One region of the Sphingomonas sp. BL-S-30 genome, then DNA from elsewhere that is predicted to be linked to it. Evidence: riboswitches for the same ligand, from Rfam matches in the RefSeq annotation. Region 1 holds a riboswitch; the other holds the start of a gene.
What was found. A riboswitch is a leader RNA that binds a small molecule or an ion and turns the genes downstream of it on or off. The one in region 1 is predicted to bind cobalamin.

Region 1 (7,843 bases):
CCCGGCCCCTCGGGCGCTCCCACCCGGGGACGGCCCGACGTGCTGCCGACCGGGCGCAACTTCTATTCGGTCGATACGCGCTCAGTCCCGACCGCGACCGCCTGGGATCTCGGCCAGCGCTCCGCGCAATTGCTGGTCGACGACTATCTCCAGCGCGAGGGTGCTTATCCCAGAGCCATGGCGCTCAGCGCGTGGGGCACTGCGAACATGCGCACCGGCGGCGACGACATCGCCCAGGCGCTGGCGCTGATGGGCGTGCGGCCGCGCTGGGACTGGACCTCGGGCCGGGTGATCGGGTTCGAAATGATGACGGTGACCGAGCTTCGCCGCCCGCGCGTCGATGTCACCTTCCGCGTGTCGGGCTTCTTCCGCGACGCCTTCCCCGAGCAGATCGACCTGATCGACAGCGCGGCGCGCGCGGTGATGGCGCTCGACGAAAGCGACCATGACAATCCCGCCGCCGCGCGCCACCGGCTCGAGACGGCCAGGCTGATCGATCGGGGCGTCGAGCCCAAGGCCGCAACGCTGCGTGCCGGCTTCCGCGTATTCGGGTCGAAGCCCGGCGCTTATGGCGCGGGCCTCCAGGCGATGATCGACGAACGGCTGTGGCATAGCCGCGCCGATCTCGCCGACGTCTATCTCGACTGGGGCAGCTATGCCTATGGCGCCGGGGTCGAGGGGGATGCCGAGCGCGACCTGTTCGCCGAGCGCCTTACCCAGGCCGATGCCGTCGTGCAAAACCAGGACAATCGCGAGCACGACCTGCTCGACAGCGACGATTATTATCAGTTCGAGGGCGGCATCGCCGCGGCGGTCGAGCATCTCAAGGGCAGCAAGCCGCTCAGCTATCATAACGACCATAGCCGCCCCGAGCGCCCGGTCGTGCGCACGCTCGAGGACGAGATTGGCCGCGTCGTCCGCGCCCGCGTCACCAATCCCAAATGGATCGCCGGCGTGATGCGCCACGGCTATAAGGGCGCGTTCGAGATCGCCGCGAGCGTCGACTATCTGTTCGCCTTCGCGGCCACCACCCATGCGGTGCGCGACCATCATTTCGACGCGGTCCACGCCGCCTTTATCGAGGACGAGGCCGTGCGCGGCTTCATGGCCGATGCGAACCCCGCGGCGCTGCGCGAGACGGCCAGCCGCCTCGCCGAGGCGCTGTCGCGTGGGCTATGGAAGCCCAAATCGAACAGCGCGGGCGTCCTGCTCGCCGAGCTAGCTGGAGAAACGTCATGAAGCAGCGCAGCGACGAAGAACACAAGACCAAGATGGAAAAGGTCCAGGCGGCGCACGAGAAGAAGCTGGCCACCCGGACACTCGAGAAAGGCCTGGTCATCGTCCATACCGGCCCGGGCAAGGGCAAGACCTCGGCAGCGCTCGGCATGGTCGTCCGCGCGATCGGGCACGGCATGAAGGTCGGCGTCGTCCAGTTCGTGAAGGGCGCGATGGCGACTGGCGAGAAGGCGGTGTTCGACCGCTTCCCCGAGCTGATCGAGTTCAAGCCGATGGGAGAAGGCTTCACCTGGGATACGCAGGACCGTGCCCGCGACATTGCCGTCGCACGCGAGGCATGGGAAGAAGTAAAGCGCATGATCGCAGACCCCAGCTACAAGCTGGTGCTCGCCGACGAACTCAACATCGTGCTGCGCTACGACTATCTGCCGGTCGAGGAAGTCCTCGAGGTGCTCGCCGCCAAGCCGGAGATGACCCATGTCATCATCACGGGCCGCAACGCCAAACAGGAACTGATCGATGTGGCCGATCTCGTCACCGAGATGACCCTGGTGAAGCATCCGTTCCGCGAGCAGGGCGTGAAGGCGCAGGCCGGGATCGAATTTTGAACGCCCACGCCGCGCCACCGCGTTTCGATGCAGCGTTTCTCGACCAGTTGGACAGCTTGATCGCCTGGCGCCGCGACGTGCGCCATTTCCGTACCGACGCCTTATCCGACGAGACCGTGCTGGCGCTGCTGGAGACCGCGCAACAGGCGCCGTCCGTGGGCAATGCGCAGCCCTGGCGCTTCGTGCGGGTACGCTCGCCGTCGCTGCGCGAGTGCCTGGCCGATCATGTCGATATCGAAGTGGCACGCGCGGGCGCGGCCTATGTGAACGGACGGGACGACGCCTATGCCGCGCTCAAGCTCCACGGCTTGCGCGAAGCGCCCGAAATCCTGGCCGTGTTCTGCGACGAGACGACGCAGGCCGGTCACGGGTTGGGCGCTGCAACGATGACGGAGACCCGCGCCTATTCGGTGGTGCTGGCGATCTACACGTTATGGCTCGCCGCCCGCGCCCGCGGGATCGGACTGGGCTGGGTGTCGATCCTCGATCCCAAATTCGTGGAACGGTTGCTCGAGGTCCCGACGGGCTGGCGATTGATCGCCCTGCTCTGTCTCGGGCACCCCGTGGAGGATTTGCCCGTTCCCGAACTGGAGCGGCGCGGCTGGCAGGGACGCCTCGATTGGCGCGGCAATGTCAGTGTGCGCTGATCTGCTCCGCCATCGCGCGCGCCGCCTGAACATAGGCGGCGCTGCCGCACACCGTCCAGGCCTGGGGGATGCTGATCCGGGGAATGCCGGCCAGCGCCGGATGGTGCAGCATCTCGGTGCCCTGGTCGGTGACCGTATCGGTAGCGCTTTCGACGATGAGGAAGTCGGGCTGGGCGGCGACCATCTCCTCGATGCGGACCTGCGCGAGCACCGGCTTGTGGAGCCTGCCCGCGAGGTTCACCAGTCCGACGCGCTTCATCAGGTCGTCGATCAGCGTGCCTGTGCCCGTCATGAAGCCACGGCGCTGGTAATAGGCGGCGACCTTGCCGGCACCGGGACGCGGAATCTTCGCGAGCTCGACGTCCATCTGCGCGATCATCGCCTCGCCACGCTCGGGATGCCCGACCGCTGCCGCTGCCTTGCGGATCGAGGCATAGATGTCCTCGAGCCTGTTGGCGGTCTTGAGGTCGAGCATATGGTAATGCTGCCCCTTAAGCACGCCCATCGCCGCGCTGCGCCGCGCCGGCATGCCGATCACAAGATCGGGATCGATCGCGAGCACCTGCTCCGCCGAGGTCGAGAGGATCGGAAGCCCCCGCGCCTTGGCCGCGCCCGCGGACATATTCTTGTCCGCCGCATTATGGGTGAGGCCGGCAATCTGATCGCGATCGGCCAGCGCGAGGACGAGCTGATCCGCGCAGAGGTTCAGCGAGACAATCCGCCTGGGCTTGCCCGCCGGCGCAGGGTCCGTGCCCCCGCGCGCCCAAAGCCCGGCGCCACCCAGGGCCAGCAACGGCAAGGCAAGCGCCACAAGTCTATTCCAGTACATCACCGCTTCCATAGCGGCCGCGATCCTGCCAGCAAGCGCCTCAGAGTCCCCGCATGACCAATTCCCGCTCCCTTCTCCTCGCCGGCCTGATCGGTTTGATGCTGCTGGCCGCCATCGCCTCGCTCCTGCTCGGGCCGGTCAGCCTTTCCTTCCCCAGGATGCTGGCGGCCCTTGCCGGGCACGGCGACAAGATCGCGCATGCGATCCTGTTCGACCTGCGCGTGCCGCGCACGCTGCTCGGCCTCTCGGTCGGCGCGATGCTCGGGCTCGCCGGCGCGGCGCTGCAAGGCTATTTGCGCAATCCGCTCGCCGAACCCTCGGTGCTCGGCACCTCCAACGCCGCGGCGCTCGGCGCGGTCGCTGCGCTGTATTTCGGCCTGTCCGAGCTTCATCCAGCGATCCTGCCGTTGCTGGCGATACTGTGCGCGATGGTCTCGCTTATCCTGCTGTTCGTCCTTGCCGGCCGATCGGAAAGCCCGCTGACCCTGATCCTCGCCGGCATTGCGGTGGCGACGCTCGCCGGCGCCGGAATCAGCCTCGCGCTCAACCTCTCGGCCAATCCCTTCGCGGCGATGGAGATCATGACCTGGCTGCTCGGGAGCCTCGAGAACCGTTCATTCGAGCATGTCTGGATCGCCTTGCCCTGCATCGCGATCGGCATGGCGCTGCTGCTCTGGAACGGGCGCGCACTCGATGCGCTGACCCTGGGCGAAGATGGCGCGCAGGCGCTGGGCGTCGACCTCAAGCGCACGCGGCTGCGCCTGCTGCTGGGCACGGCGATCGGGGTCGGCGGCGCGGTGGCGGTCTCGGGCGCGATCGGATTCGTCGGGCTGATCGTCCCGCATCTCATCCGTCCGCTCACCGATCGCAGCCCCTCGGCGATCCTGCTGCCCTCGGCGATCGGCGGCGCTGCGCTGCTCACCCTCGCCGATCTCGCCGTTCGACTGATCGCGACCTCCAACGAGCTCAAGCTGGGCGTGGTCACGGCGTTCCTCGGAGTTCCCGTCTTCCTTGTCCATCTGATGCGGGAGCGGCGCCTGTGGTGAGCATTCGCCTCGAACAGGTCGAGGTGAGTCTCGGCCGCCGGAGTGTCGTGCGCGGCGTGAGCGCCGAGCTGCAGCCCGGGACACTCACCGGCATCGTCGGCCCCAATGGTGCCGGCAAGTCGACCCTTGCGCGCGCGATGCTGGCTTTGGTGCCCTATTCCGGCCGGATCCTCGTCCAAGGCACGGACGCCGCATCGATGACGCGCGTCGAGCTCGCCCGACAGCTCGCCTATCTGCCGCAAGGCCAGACCCTGCACTGGCCGCTGTCCGTCGAGCGGCTGGTCGGGCTCGGTCGCCTGCCGCATCTCGGCCCCATGTCGCGGATCGGGGCGCATGACGCCGCCGCGATCGATCGCGCGATGGAACGGGCGGACGTGCTGTATCTGCGCGAGCGGGTCGCCACCGAACTTTCCGGCGGCGAGCGCGCCCGCGTCCTGCTCGCCCGCGCGCTCGCGGTGCAGGCGCCTGCGTTGATCGCGGACGAACCGCTCGCGAGCCTCGATCCCGGCCATCAGATCGATGTGATGGAGTTGCTCCAGGGCGAGGCCCGTGCCGGCGCCCTGGTGATTGCGGTGCTGCACGATCTCACCATGGCGGCGCGCTATTGCGACCGGTTGGTGCTGATCGATGGCGGCACGCTGGTCGGGGATGGCACGCCCGCCGAGGTGCTCACCCCGGCTAATCTCCGACAAGTCTATGGTATCGACGCGCGCGTCGAGCTGGGTGGCGACTGGCCGTCAATTACGACGCTGGGGCGGAGCAGGCCATGAGCGACGCGGCCTTCTACCGCGAGCAGGGATACGCGACGGTACCGCTGTTCGATCCCGCGCTGGTCGAAGCTGCCCAGGCGGACATCGCGGAGCATATCGACCGCGTCTCGCGCGCGCTCTATTTGCCTTTCGAGCAGAGCTGTCCCGATGCTCCGCTCGACGAGCGGCTCGACCGGATCTTCGCGACCGACCAGAGCCAGGCCAATCTCCTGCGTATCGCGATCTGCACCGACGCGCATCGCGGGCCCCGGCTTCAGGCAATCGCCAATGATCCGCGCCTGCTCGCCCAGGCCGAGCGGATCAGCGAACGCTCCCTCTCCGGCTCGGTCGTTCGCGTGCGGGCGAGCATTGCGAGCTTTCCCGAGCATCGCCATGCCTGGCATTCCGATGTGGCGCGCGACGACGGCACCTCCTGTGGCAATGTCTGGACCACGGCGTGGATTCCGCTGAGCGACGCCGGACCCGACAATGGCGGACTCGAACTCATTCCCGGCCGCCGCCCGGAACCGCTTGCCCGCCTGACCGACAAGGGCTTCGAGATCCCCGACGAGGCGATCGCCGGCCTGCCCCGGCTCCAGCCCGAATGCCCGGCCGGTACCGTGTTGCTGCTCGACCGCTTCACCCCGCATCGTACCCTTCCCGCGGGCCCCGCGCGCTTCGCGCTGGTCGTCTGGATGAAAGCGGCCTGACCGCGACGCTGCACCGCAGCGATTGCCTTGGCCGTGCGCAATGCGTATGGCCCACCTTGCGACAGGTTCCCTGGAGACGGGGATTAAAATGGGAACGGGAAGAACCCGGCTGCCCCTGCAACTGTAAGCGGCGAGCCACCGGCCATATGCCATTGGGAGCGATCCCGAGAAGGCGGCCGGACCGGCATAGACCCGCGAGCCAGGAGACCTGCCCGTCGCGGTCGTCCTTCGTGCGGACAGGGTGTTCCGGGCGGACGGGGGTAAACCCGAGCGACGACGATAACGACCGCGCGCGCGCGGCCGATGTCGCTTGCCTGGAACGGCTCGGCATCGGTCGCGCGACCCGCGGCACTGTCGAATAAGGGTTTGCATGTTGAAATTCGTTTTCCGCGTTACCGTCTCCATCGCTGCGCTCGGCGCGGCCTCCACCGCCTATGCCCAGCAAGCGCCGGCGCCCGACGCGGCCGCCGATGCGGACGCCGGCGAGATCGTCGTCACCGCCATGCGCGTCCCGACCCCGGCGGATCAGGTCGCCGCTTCGGTGACCGTGCTCGACACGACCGCGATCGACCGCAGCCAGGACATCGGCGTCAGCGAGTTGCTGCTGCGCACGCCTGGGGTGAGCATCTCGCGCAACGGCGGCTATGGCACCTCGACCTCGGTGCGCATCCGCGGCGCCGAGACCGACCAGACCGTGGTGGTGATCGACGGCGTCAAGCTCAACGACCCGTCCTCGACTGGCGGCGGCTATAATTTCGCCAATCTGCTGGTCGGCGACGCCTCGCGGATCGAAGTGCTGCGCGGCCCGCAGTCGATCCTGTGGGGCAGCCAGGCGATCGGCGGCGTGGTCAATGTCGTGACCGCGATGCCGGAAAAGGCGCTGGAGGGAAGCTTCGATATCGAGACGGGTTCGCGCGAGACGGTCAGCGCGCGTGCCGCGATCGGCGGCAAGACCGGACCCGTTACCTGGCGGTTCGGCGGCCAGACCTTCACCACGGGTGGCATCTCGGCCATCGCTCCGGCGTTTGGTGGCAAGGAAGCGGACGGTTATGCCAATCAAAACGCGTCGGCACGCGTAGAGGTCGCCGTGGCAAGCAACATCAGCCTCGACCTGCGTTCCTATTATTCGAGCGGCCGCACCGACATCGACGCGACGACCGGCGATACGCCCGAGTATTCGCTCAACAAGGAATTCGTCGGTTATGCCGGCGCCAATATCGACCTGCTCGGTGGCCGGTTCCGCAACCGCTTCGGCTATGGCTACACCAACACCGATCGCGAAAACTACAATCCGAGTCGGGCGCGACCGCAGACCTTCGATGCCGCCGGCCGCAACGAGCGCCTCGAATATCAGGGCACCTTCGCGATCGCCAAGGGCTGGACCCTGCTCGCCGGTGCCGAGAATGAGCGCTCGCGTTTCCGCAGCGTGTCGCCGCCCGCATCGCTGGCCACGCCCGTGCCGGCGCCGGCAATCGGCAAGGCCGAGATCACCAGCTTCTATGCACAATTGAGCGCGCAGCCGTTCAAGGGCGTGACGCTGACTGGCGGTGTGCGCAACGATGATCACAGCCGCTTCGGCAGCAAGACGCTGTTCCAGGCCGGCGGCGTGCTTAACCTCGAGACCGGCACGACACTGCGCGCGAGCTATGGCGAAGGCTTCAAGGCGCCGACGCTCTATCAACTCTTCTCCGAGTTCGGGAACAGAACGCTCAACCCGGAACAGGCCCATGGCTGGGAGGCGAGTGTCGAGCAGCATCTGTTCGGCCGCCATGTCAGCCTGAGCGGGACCTATTTCGAGCGCAAGACCAGCGACCAGATTATCTTCAACAGCTGCACCGCCACCTCGACCCTGCCTTTGTGCTTCCAGCCCGGCTCGACGACCCGCCGCTCGGGCTATTACCAGAATGTCTCGCGCGCCGAGGCACACGGGATTGAGGCGCAGGCGGCAGCCAGTTTCGGCGCCTTCACGATCGACGGCAATTACAGTTGGACCGTGGCCGAGGACCGCTCGCCGGGCA
Region 2 (7,843 bases), 2.0 Mb from region 1:
CGCGCGGGATCGATTACGACAAGGTGCGCATGTCGCTACGCACCTTGCCCGGCGTAGCGCGGGTCCATCACGTCCATATCTGGCCGATGAGCACGACCGAGACGGTCCTGACCGCGCATCTGGTGATGCCCGATGGTCACCCCGGCGACGCGTTTCTGGGCGAGGCGCAGGACATGCTGAAGCATCGCTTCGACATCGGCCACGCGACGCTGCAGGTGGAGATCATCGGCAGCGAAAGCGATCCGCTGCCCTGCGCGCCCGCGGTGGAAACGTACCGGCACTGATTCAGGCCGGTTCCCGCTGCCGTTCGTCCCGAGTGCCATCCAGCTTGTCGAGATGGCGTATCGAGGGACAGGCGTCACGCGCTCCAACCACGTCTCGATACGAGCCCTCGACAAGCCCGGTCTCTCTCGACACGAACGGCGTGTGGGCAATCCGCCGTCTCAGTAGGCCCGCGCCACCGCGAATTCGACCGCTTCGACCATCGCCGCCTTGGCCTGGCTCGGCGCGAAGCCGCCGATCGCGTCGATCGCGCGCTGGCCATAGTGGCGCGCCCGGGCGAGCGTGTCGTCGACCGCGCGCGTCGAGCGGATCAGCGAGACGGCGTGCGCGAAATCCTCGTCGCTGGAGCGATGCCCCTCGATCGCCGCTTTCCAGAATATGCGGTCCTCGGCGCTGCCGCGCGCATAAGCGAGGATGACGGGCAAGGTGGATTTGCCCTCGCGGAAATCGTCGCCGGCGTCCTTGCCCATCGTGCCCGCGTCCGAGACATAGTCGATCGCGTCGTCGACCAGCTGGAAGGCGATGCCGAGATTGCGGCCATAAGCGTCCAGCGCCATTTCCTCGGCCTCGGGCCGTTCGGCCACCACGGCCGCGATGCGGCAGGCGGCGGCGAACAGGGCGGCGGTCTTCGCGCCGATGATGTCGAGATAGCGCTCCTCGCCGATATCGATGCGGCGCGCGGCGGTGAGCTGATTGACTTCGCCCTCGGCGATGATCGCGCTGGCGCCCGACAGAATCTTCAGCACCTTGAGGCTGCCGTCCTCGACCATCAGCTCGAACGAGCGGCTGAACAGGAAGTCGCCGACCAAGACGCTCGCCGGATTGCCCCAGATCAGATTGGCGGTGCGCTTGCCGCGGCGCAGATCGGACCCGTCGACCACATCGTCGTGCAGCAAGGTGGCGGTGTGGATGAACTCGACCGCCGCGGCGAGGCGGTGGTGCCGCGCGCCGGTATAGCCCAGCAGGCGCGCGCTCGCGAGCGTCAGCATCGGGCGCATACGCTTGCCGCCGCCGGCGATGAGATGCCCGGCCAGCTCCGGAATCAACGGGATCTCGGACTGCATCCGCGACAGGATCACCGCGTTGACGAGATTGAGATCGCCGGCGACAAGCTGCACCATCGGTTCTAGCGACGGCTGGCGCTGGGCATCGAGGCGGTGGATCGTGGCGCTCATGGTGCGTGCGATGTGGCCGTATGACCGGGTAAAGGCAAGCCTTTGCGGGGTTAACGCCCGCCTTTCGGGGTTGCGCGTCGTGCGCGACGTCCGCAAAAGGCCGGGCGAACTGGTGAGGACGGCAAGGTGACCGACGAAACGCTCAGCGGCTATCGCCAGAGCATCGACAATATCGACGCGGCTCTGGTCTTCCTGCTTGCCGAGCGGTTCAAGGTGACTCAGGCGGTCGGCCGCTACAAGGCGACCGCCGGGCTCCCGCCTGCGGACCCGAGCCGCGAGGATGCGCAGATCACGCGGCTGCGCGGGCTGGCCAAACAGGCCGATCTCGATCCCGATTTCTCCGAGAAATTCCTGCGCTTCATCATCGACGAAGTAATCCGTCATCACGAGCGCGTGCGCGACGAGGGCTGACGCCCGTCGTGTCGGGCATGGCCAGCCCGCGATGATAGCGGTATCGATTGCCCGGGGCGCCGCGACGACAAGCGGCGAAGTGGGGATGTCGCATGGCAACACGTATGAACAGTCTGTCCGATCGCCAGGCCTTGTGGGCGTTCATTCTCGGCTGCGCGGCCGTCACGGCGGGGGTAGTGCTCCACATCCCGATGTTCCTGATGGCGAAGGACATGGGCTATCACCTCGCCGGCATGCCGATGGATTCGGGCATGATCTTCGGCATGTTCCTGATCGTCGGGGGCGTGATCGTCGCGGCCTATGGCCTGCTGCCGCGCAATCTCGCGGCACAGCGCGCGGCGGCCGAGGACATCACCATCGCCGCGCCCGAGGATGCCGCGCTCGGCTGGGCGCATTGGCGGCTGATGATCGTGCTGGTCGTCGCGCTGATCATCGATGTGATGAAGCCGGCCTCGCTCGGCTTCACCGTGCCCGGCATGATCGGCGAATATCATGTGCCGCGATCGACCGTGTCGCTGGTGCCGTTCTTCGCGCTGATGGGCACCGTGGTCGGGTCGGTCGTGTGGGGCGTGATCGCCGATATCTATGGGCGCAAGGCCTCGATCCTGCTCTCGGCGGTGATGTTCGTCGGCACCTCGATCTGCGGCGCGATGCCGTCGCTCGCCTGGAATATCGGCATGTGTTTCATGATGGGCGCGGCGGCGGGCGGCATGTTGCCGGTGACATACGCGTTGCTCGCGGAGATGATGCCCAACCGGCATCGCGGCTGGAGCCTGGTGCTGGTCGGCGGGCTCGGCGCGGTCGGCGGCTATTTCGCGGCGAGCGGGCTCTCGGCGGTGCTGCAGCCGATCTTCGGCTGGCGCATATTGTGGCTGGCAAACCTGCCGACCGGGCTCAGCCTCATTCTGCTGGGCGCGCTCATCCCTGAATCGGCCAAGTTCCTCCTCGCCCGGGGGCGCAAGGTGGAAGCGGAAGCAGTGATGCGGCGCTTCGGGGCAACTGTGCGGCGCGGGCCCCCGCCAACGACGACCGGGGTCAACCACGGGCCGCTGACGGGCAGGCGGATGATCGGCAAGCTCACCGCGCTGACCGTGGCCGCACTGACCTGGGGCCTGATCAATTTCGGCCTGTTGCTGTGGCTGCCGGCCGATCTCGTCGCCAAGGGCTATTCAGTCGCGGTGTCGAGCCGGCTGCTGGCGGAAAGCTCGCTGATTGCTTTTCCGACCGTGTTTCTGGCGGCGCTCATGTACAGCCGCTGGAGCACCAAATGGTTGCTCGTCACCATGATCGGCGTGACGCTTGCCGGCTTGCTCGGCGTGCTCAGGCTGGAGCTGGCGGGAACGGGCAGCCCGGTGCTGCCGGTCGCGCTGCTGATCGTCGGCTCGAACGGCATCCTCGCCATCCTGCTGCCCTATACCGCCGAAAGCTTCCCGTTACGTGTGCGCGGCCGGGCGACCGGATGGGTCGCCGCCTGCACCAAGGCCGGCGGGCTGTTTGCGCAAGGACTGAGCATCGCCGCGCTGATCCCGTCCATGGGACTGGCGGCGGTCATCATCATGGCGCCGGCGGTGGTCGCGCTTGGCCTGGTCGCCTGGTTCGGGCGCGAGACGCGCGGCGGTGATCTGCGCCACCTCGACGCATAAAGCGCGAGACGCCGATAACGACGAGGTCGGGCCAGACCTTCGTCACGCCCTACCGCTTGATACGCGGCGTTCCCATGAAATCGCGTTTGCCCAGCTTCACGCCTTGCGCGCGCAGGATCGCATAGGCCGTTGTCGCGTGGAAATAGAAGTTCGGCTGCGAGAAGGAGAGCAGGAAGTTCGCGCCCGTGAAGGGCATGATGGTTTCCCCGAAGGCGAACTGCGTATCGCAGTCCGCCAGGGCGTCGAACGCGTCGCGATCGAGCGCTTTCAGGCTGGTGACCGCCGTCTGCAGGATGCCGTGCAGGCCGGCAAAGTCGGTCGGCCAGGCCGATCGGTCGGGCGAGAAGCTGCCGGCCCGGACCCCCTCGATTCCGCCGACCGAATGGGCGGCGCAGGATTTCACCTGATAGCCGAAGGGCAGCATGTCCGGTGCGAGGCGGGTGTCGATCAGCTCCGCTTCCGTCCTGCCCTGTTCGGCGCAGAATGCCGCCGCCTTGTCGACCAGCGCATCGACCGCGCCCAGGATCTGGAGGTTGGACGGTACGACGGCATCGTAAAGGGAGAAGGACATGGGTTCTGGCTCCGGCTGACGTTGCGGGGCTTATGGAGGCTCGTCATGGTCGCGTCCATGTGCCGTTCGGTATTGAAAGCATCATATAAAGAATTCTTTATATGATGCTTGACGCGCCCGTCGTAACCTCTATCCTGTGATGGTCGAGGTTCTTCGCCCGGTTGCCCGGTCGGAGCTAAGACGGGAAGCCGGTGCGGCCCTTGGGCTTATTCCGGCGCTGCCCCCGCAACTGTGAGCGGTGAGCGGCGGTCCATTTTGCGTCACTGGTCCGGACAAGGGACCGGGAAGGCCGGATCGTCGCATTGACCCGCGAGCCAGGAGACCTGCCTCGTCAGATAACGTCCTCCGGCGGGGTGCCCGGTCAGGCCGCGTGCAACACCGCGCCCCGGCTTGTCATTAGGGCGTGTGCCCGTTGCCGTGCGTCCGGCCTTCACCTTGCCCAACGCAAGGCCAAGACGATGACCATCTCAGTCGCAACCCTCGGTTTCCCCCGTATCGGCCCGCGCCGCGAGCTGAAGTTCGCGCTCGAAAGCTTCTGGTCGGGCAAATCGGATGCCGACGCTCTGTCGCTCGCGGCACAGGGCTTGCGCGCCGCTGCCTGGGCGCGGCAAAGGGCGTTGGGCGCCGACATCATCCCCAGCGGCGACTTCTCGCTCTACGACCATGTGCTCGATACCTCCGCGATGCTCGGCGCGGTGCCGGCGCGCTATGGCTGGAACGGCGGCAAGGTCGGCCTCGACACTTATTTCGCCATGGCGCGTGGGACGCAGAGCGCGAAGAGGCATGAAGGCTGCGCGCATGGGCTGGACAGCACCGCGCAGGAAATGACCAAATGGTTCGACACCAACTATCATTACATGGTGCCGGAACTGAGCGCAGGACAGCAATTCGCGCTGTCGACGAGCAAGGCAGTCGACGAATTTCTCGAGGCCAAGGCACTCGGATACCATACGCGGCCGGTGCTGCTCGGGCCGGTGACCTGGCTGACGCTGGCCAAGGGCAAGGACGTCGCCCCGCTGTCGCTGCTCGAGGCAGTGCTGCCGGTCTATGAGGAAGTGCTGGCGCAGCTTGCACAGGCGGGTGCCGACTGGGTCCAGATCGACGAACCCTGCCTGGTGCTCGACCTCGACGACGATCAGCGCGCGGCGCTGAAGCAAGCGTACAGGCGCCTGTCAGTGAACGGGCCGAAGGTGATGCTCGCGACCTATTTCGGCGCGCTCGGCGACAATCTGGAACTGGCGACCGACCTGCCGGTGCACGGGCTGCATATCGATCTGGTCCGTGCGCCGGAGCAGCTCGAGCCGGTGTGGCAGCGTGCCCGGCCCGACCTGCTGCTGTCGCTCGGCGTGATCGACGGGCGGAACGTCTGGCGGGCCGATCTCGATGCGCTGATCGCGCGGATTGCGCCCGTCGCGGCCGAGCGCAACCTGGTGCTCGCGCCGTCCTGCTCGCTGCTGCACGTGCCGGTCGATCTCACGATCGAGACCGCGCTCGACTCTGAGGTGAAGCAGTGGCTTGCCTTTGCCGTGCAGAAGATCGGCGAATTGTCAGTGCTGGCACAGGCGCTGAACCAGGGCGCCGAGACGGTTGCCGCGCCGCTGGCGCTGGCCCGGGCGGCGGTCGAGTCGCGCAAGACGTCGCCGCTGATCCACAATCCCGCCGTCGCGGCGCGGCTGGCGGCGGTCGATCTCGACATGACCAGGCGGACGTCGCCCTTCGCGGATCGCCGCGTGGCGCAACAGGGGCGGCTGGGCCTGCCGAGCTTCCCGACCACGACGATCGGGTCCTTCCCGCAGACGCCGGAAGTGCGCAAGGCGCGTGCCGCGCACATCAAGGGCGAGATCGACGACCTGGCCTATGAGCAGTTCCTGCGCGTCGAGACCGCCACGACGGTCGAGTGGCAGGAAAAGATCGGCCTCGACGTGCTGGTGCATGGCGAGTTCGAGCGCAACGATATGGTGCAGTATTTCGGCGAGCAGCTATCCGGCTTCGCCTTCACCCGCAGCGCCTGGGTGCAGAGCTATGGCTCGCGCTGCGTGCGGCCGCCGATCTTGTACGGCGATGTCGCGCGGCCGAAGCCGATGACGGTCGAGTGGTGGCGTTATGCCCAGTCGCTGACGAGCAAGCCGATGAAGGGCATGCTGACCGGGCCGGTCACGATCCTCAACTGGTCGTTCGTGCGCGACGACCAGCCACGCTCGCAGAGCTGCCGCGAGATCGCGCTGGCGATCCGCGACGAGGTGATCGACCTGGAGGCGGCTGGCGCGGCGGTGATCCAGATCGACGAGGCGGCCCTGCGCGAAGGGCTGCCGCTGCGCCGCGCCGACTGGCAGGCCTATCTCGACTGGGCGGTCGAATGCTTCCGCCTGACCGCGTCGGGCGTGCGCGACGACACCCAGATCCACACCCATATGTGCTATTCGGAGTTCAACGACATCCTGCCCTCGATCGGCGCGATGGACGCCGACGTCATCTCGATCGAGACCGCCCGGTCGCAGATGGAGCTGCTCGATGCCTTTGCCGATTATGCCTATCCCAACGAGATCGGGCCGGGGGTGTACGACATCCATGCACCGCGCATCCCCGCCGAAGCGGAGATGACGGGGCTGCTGACGCTCGCGGGCAAGCGCCTGCCGGCCGAGCAGCTATGGGTGAACCCCGATTGCGGGCTCAAGACGCGCAAATGGGAGGAAGTTCGCCCGGCGCTGATCGCGATGGTCGCGGCGGCGCAGCGCATGCGCGTGCGGGGTGCCTATGACGCGGCCTGAGACCCCGCTCGAAACGATGCCGGACGAGCAGCCCGCCGTGCGCGTGACGGCGGTGCCGGCCGACGCCAATGTCTATGGCGATATCTTCGGCGGCTGGCTGATGAGCCAGATGGACCTCGCCGCTTCCTCGGTCGCCTCGCGTCACGCGGGCGGCCGGGCAGTGACGATCGCGGTGGAGGGCATGGCCTTCCACCGCCCGGTCTTCGTCGGCGACGAGGTGTCGGTGTTCGCCCGGCTGATCAAGGTCGGGCGGACGTCGATGCGGGTCCGGGTCGAAGCCTGGGCTCGCGACCGGCATTCGGAAGAGGCGAACAAGGTGACCGAGGCGGCGTTCGCGTTCGTGGCCGTGGGGCAGGACCGGCGGCCGAGGCCGGTGCGGGCGATGGTGATGGTTTAAGCCACACCGTCATGCCGACTTGTTCCGGCATCCGTTCTGCGGCCGGGCGCAGCATTGCGTCGAATAGGGTGCGCTTGCGGAACGATGGACCCCGGAACGAGTCCGGGGTGACGGTTGTGGGTGGGCTGGCGCCATCCTTCATCAAAGAAAAAAAGGCCCGGTTTCCCGGGCCCCTCTTCATTTGTCCTTGCGGAACCGGGATCGCTTAGTCGCGGTCGCCGGTCAGAAAGGCGGGTGCGAACTCCGGCGCGGGGCCGTCATCATTGCCGCCTTCGCTGCGCTCGCGGCGCGGGCCGCGGCCCTCGTCCCGGGCACCGCCGCCATCGCGACGGGGACCACGGCCGCCGTCACCATCGCGGCGCGGGCCACGATCGCCACGACCGCCGCCATCGCCACGCGGGCCACGACCGCCGTCGCCATCACGGCGCGGGCCGCGGGGGCCACGATCGCCGCGATCACCGCCTTCGCGGGGCTCGCGGGCGGGACGGGTGTCTTCCAGCTCGGCACCGGTCTCCTGATCGACGACGCGCATCGACAGGCGGACCTTGCCGCGCGGATCGATCTCGAGAACCTTGACCTTCACGGCCTGGCCTTCG

Region 2: it holds a riboswitch for cobalamin, as region 1 does, so the genes downstream of both, metE (5-methyltetrahydropteroyltriglutamate--homocysteine S-methyltransferase) here and ACZ1I5_RS13865 (TonB-dependent receptor plug domain-containing protein) in region 1, are expected to answer to the same signal.

The regions. Positions count from the first base shown of each region.
Region 1 covers NZ_CM145481.1:2,986,058-2,993,900, forward strand. The annotation lists gene cobN (cobaltochelatase subunit CobN) at 1-1,239, shown strand, start outside; gene cobO (cob(I)yrinic acid a,c-diamide adenosyltransferase) at 1,236-1,844, shown strand; gene bluB (5,6-dimethylbenzimidazole synthase) at 1,841-2,491, shown strand; gene ACZ1I5_RS13845 (ABC transporter substrate-binding protein) at 2,478-3,302, opposite strand; gene ACZ1I5_RS13850 (FecCD family ABC transporter permease) at 3,374-4,366, shown strand; gene ACZ1I5_RS13855 (ABC transporter ATP-binding protein) at 4,360-5,136, shown strand; gene ACZ1I5_RS13860 (phytanoyl-CoA dioxygenase family protein) at 5,133-5,825, shown strand; cobalamin riboswitch at 5,872-6,055, shown strand; gene ACZ1I5_RS13865 (TonB-dependent receptor plug domain-containing protein) at 6,196-7,843, shown strand, end outside.
Region 2 covers NZ_CM145481.1:5,026,666-5,034,508, forward strand. The annotation lists gene ACZ1I5_RS23605 (cation diffusion facilitator family transporter) at 1-284, shown strand, start outside; gene ACZ1I5_RS23610 (polyprenyl synthetase family protein) at 444-1,457, opposite strand; gene ACZ1I5_RS23615 (chorismate mutase) at 1,584-1,868, shown strand; gene ACZ1I5_RS23620 (MFS transporter) at 1,961-3,511, shown strand; gene ACZ1I5_RS23625 (DUF1993 domain-containing protein) at 3,561-4,082, opposite strand; cobalamin riboswitch at 4,212-4,427, shown strand; gene metE (5-methyltetrahydropteroyltriglutamate--homocysteine S-methyltransferase) at 4,541-6,850, shown strand; gene ACZ1I5_RS23635 (acyl-CoA thioesterase) at 6,837-7,247, shown strand; gene pnp (polyribonucleotide nucleotidyltransferase) at 7,453-7,843, opposite strand, start outside.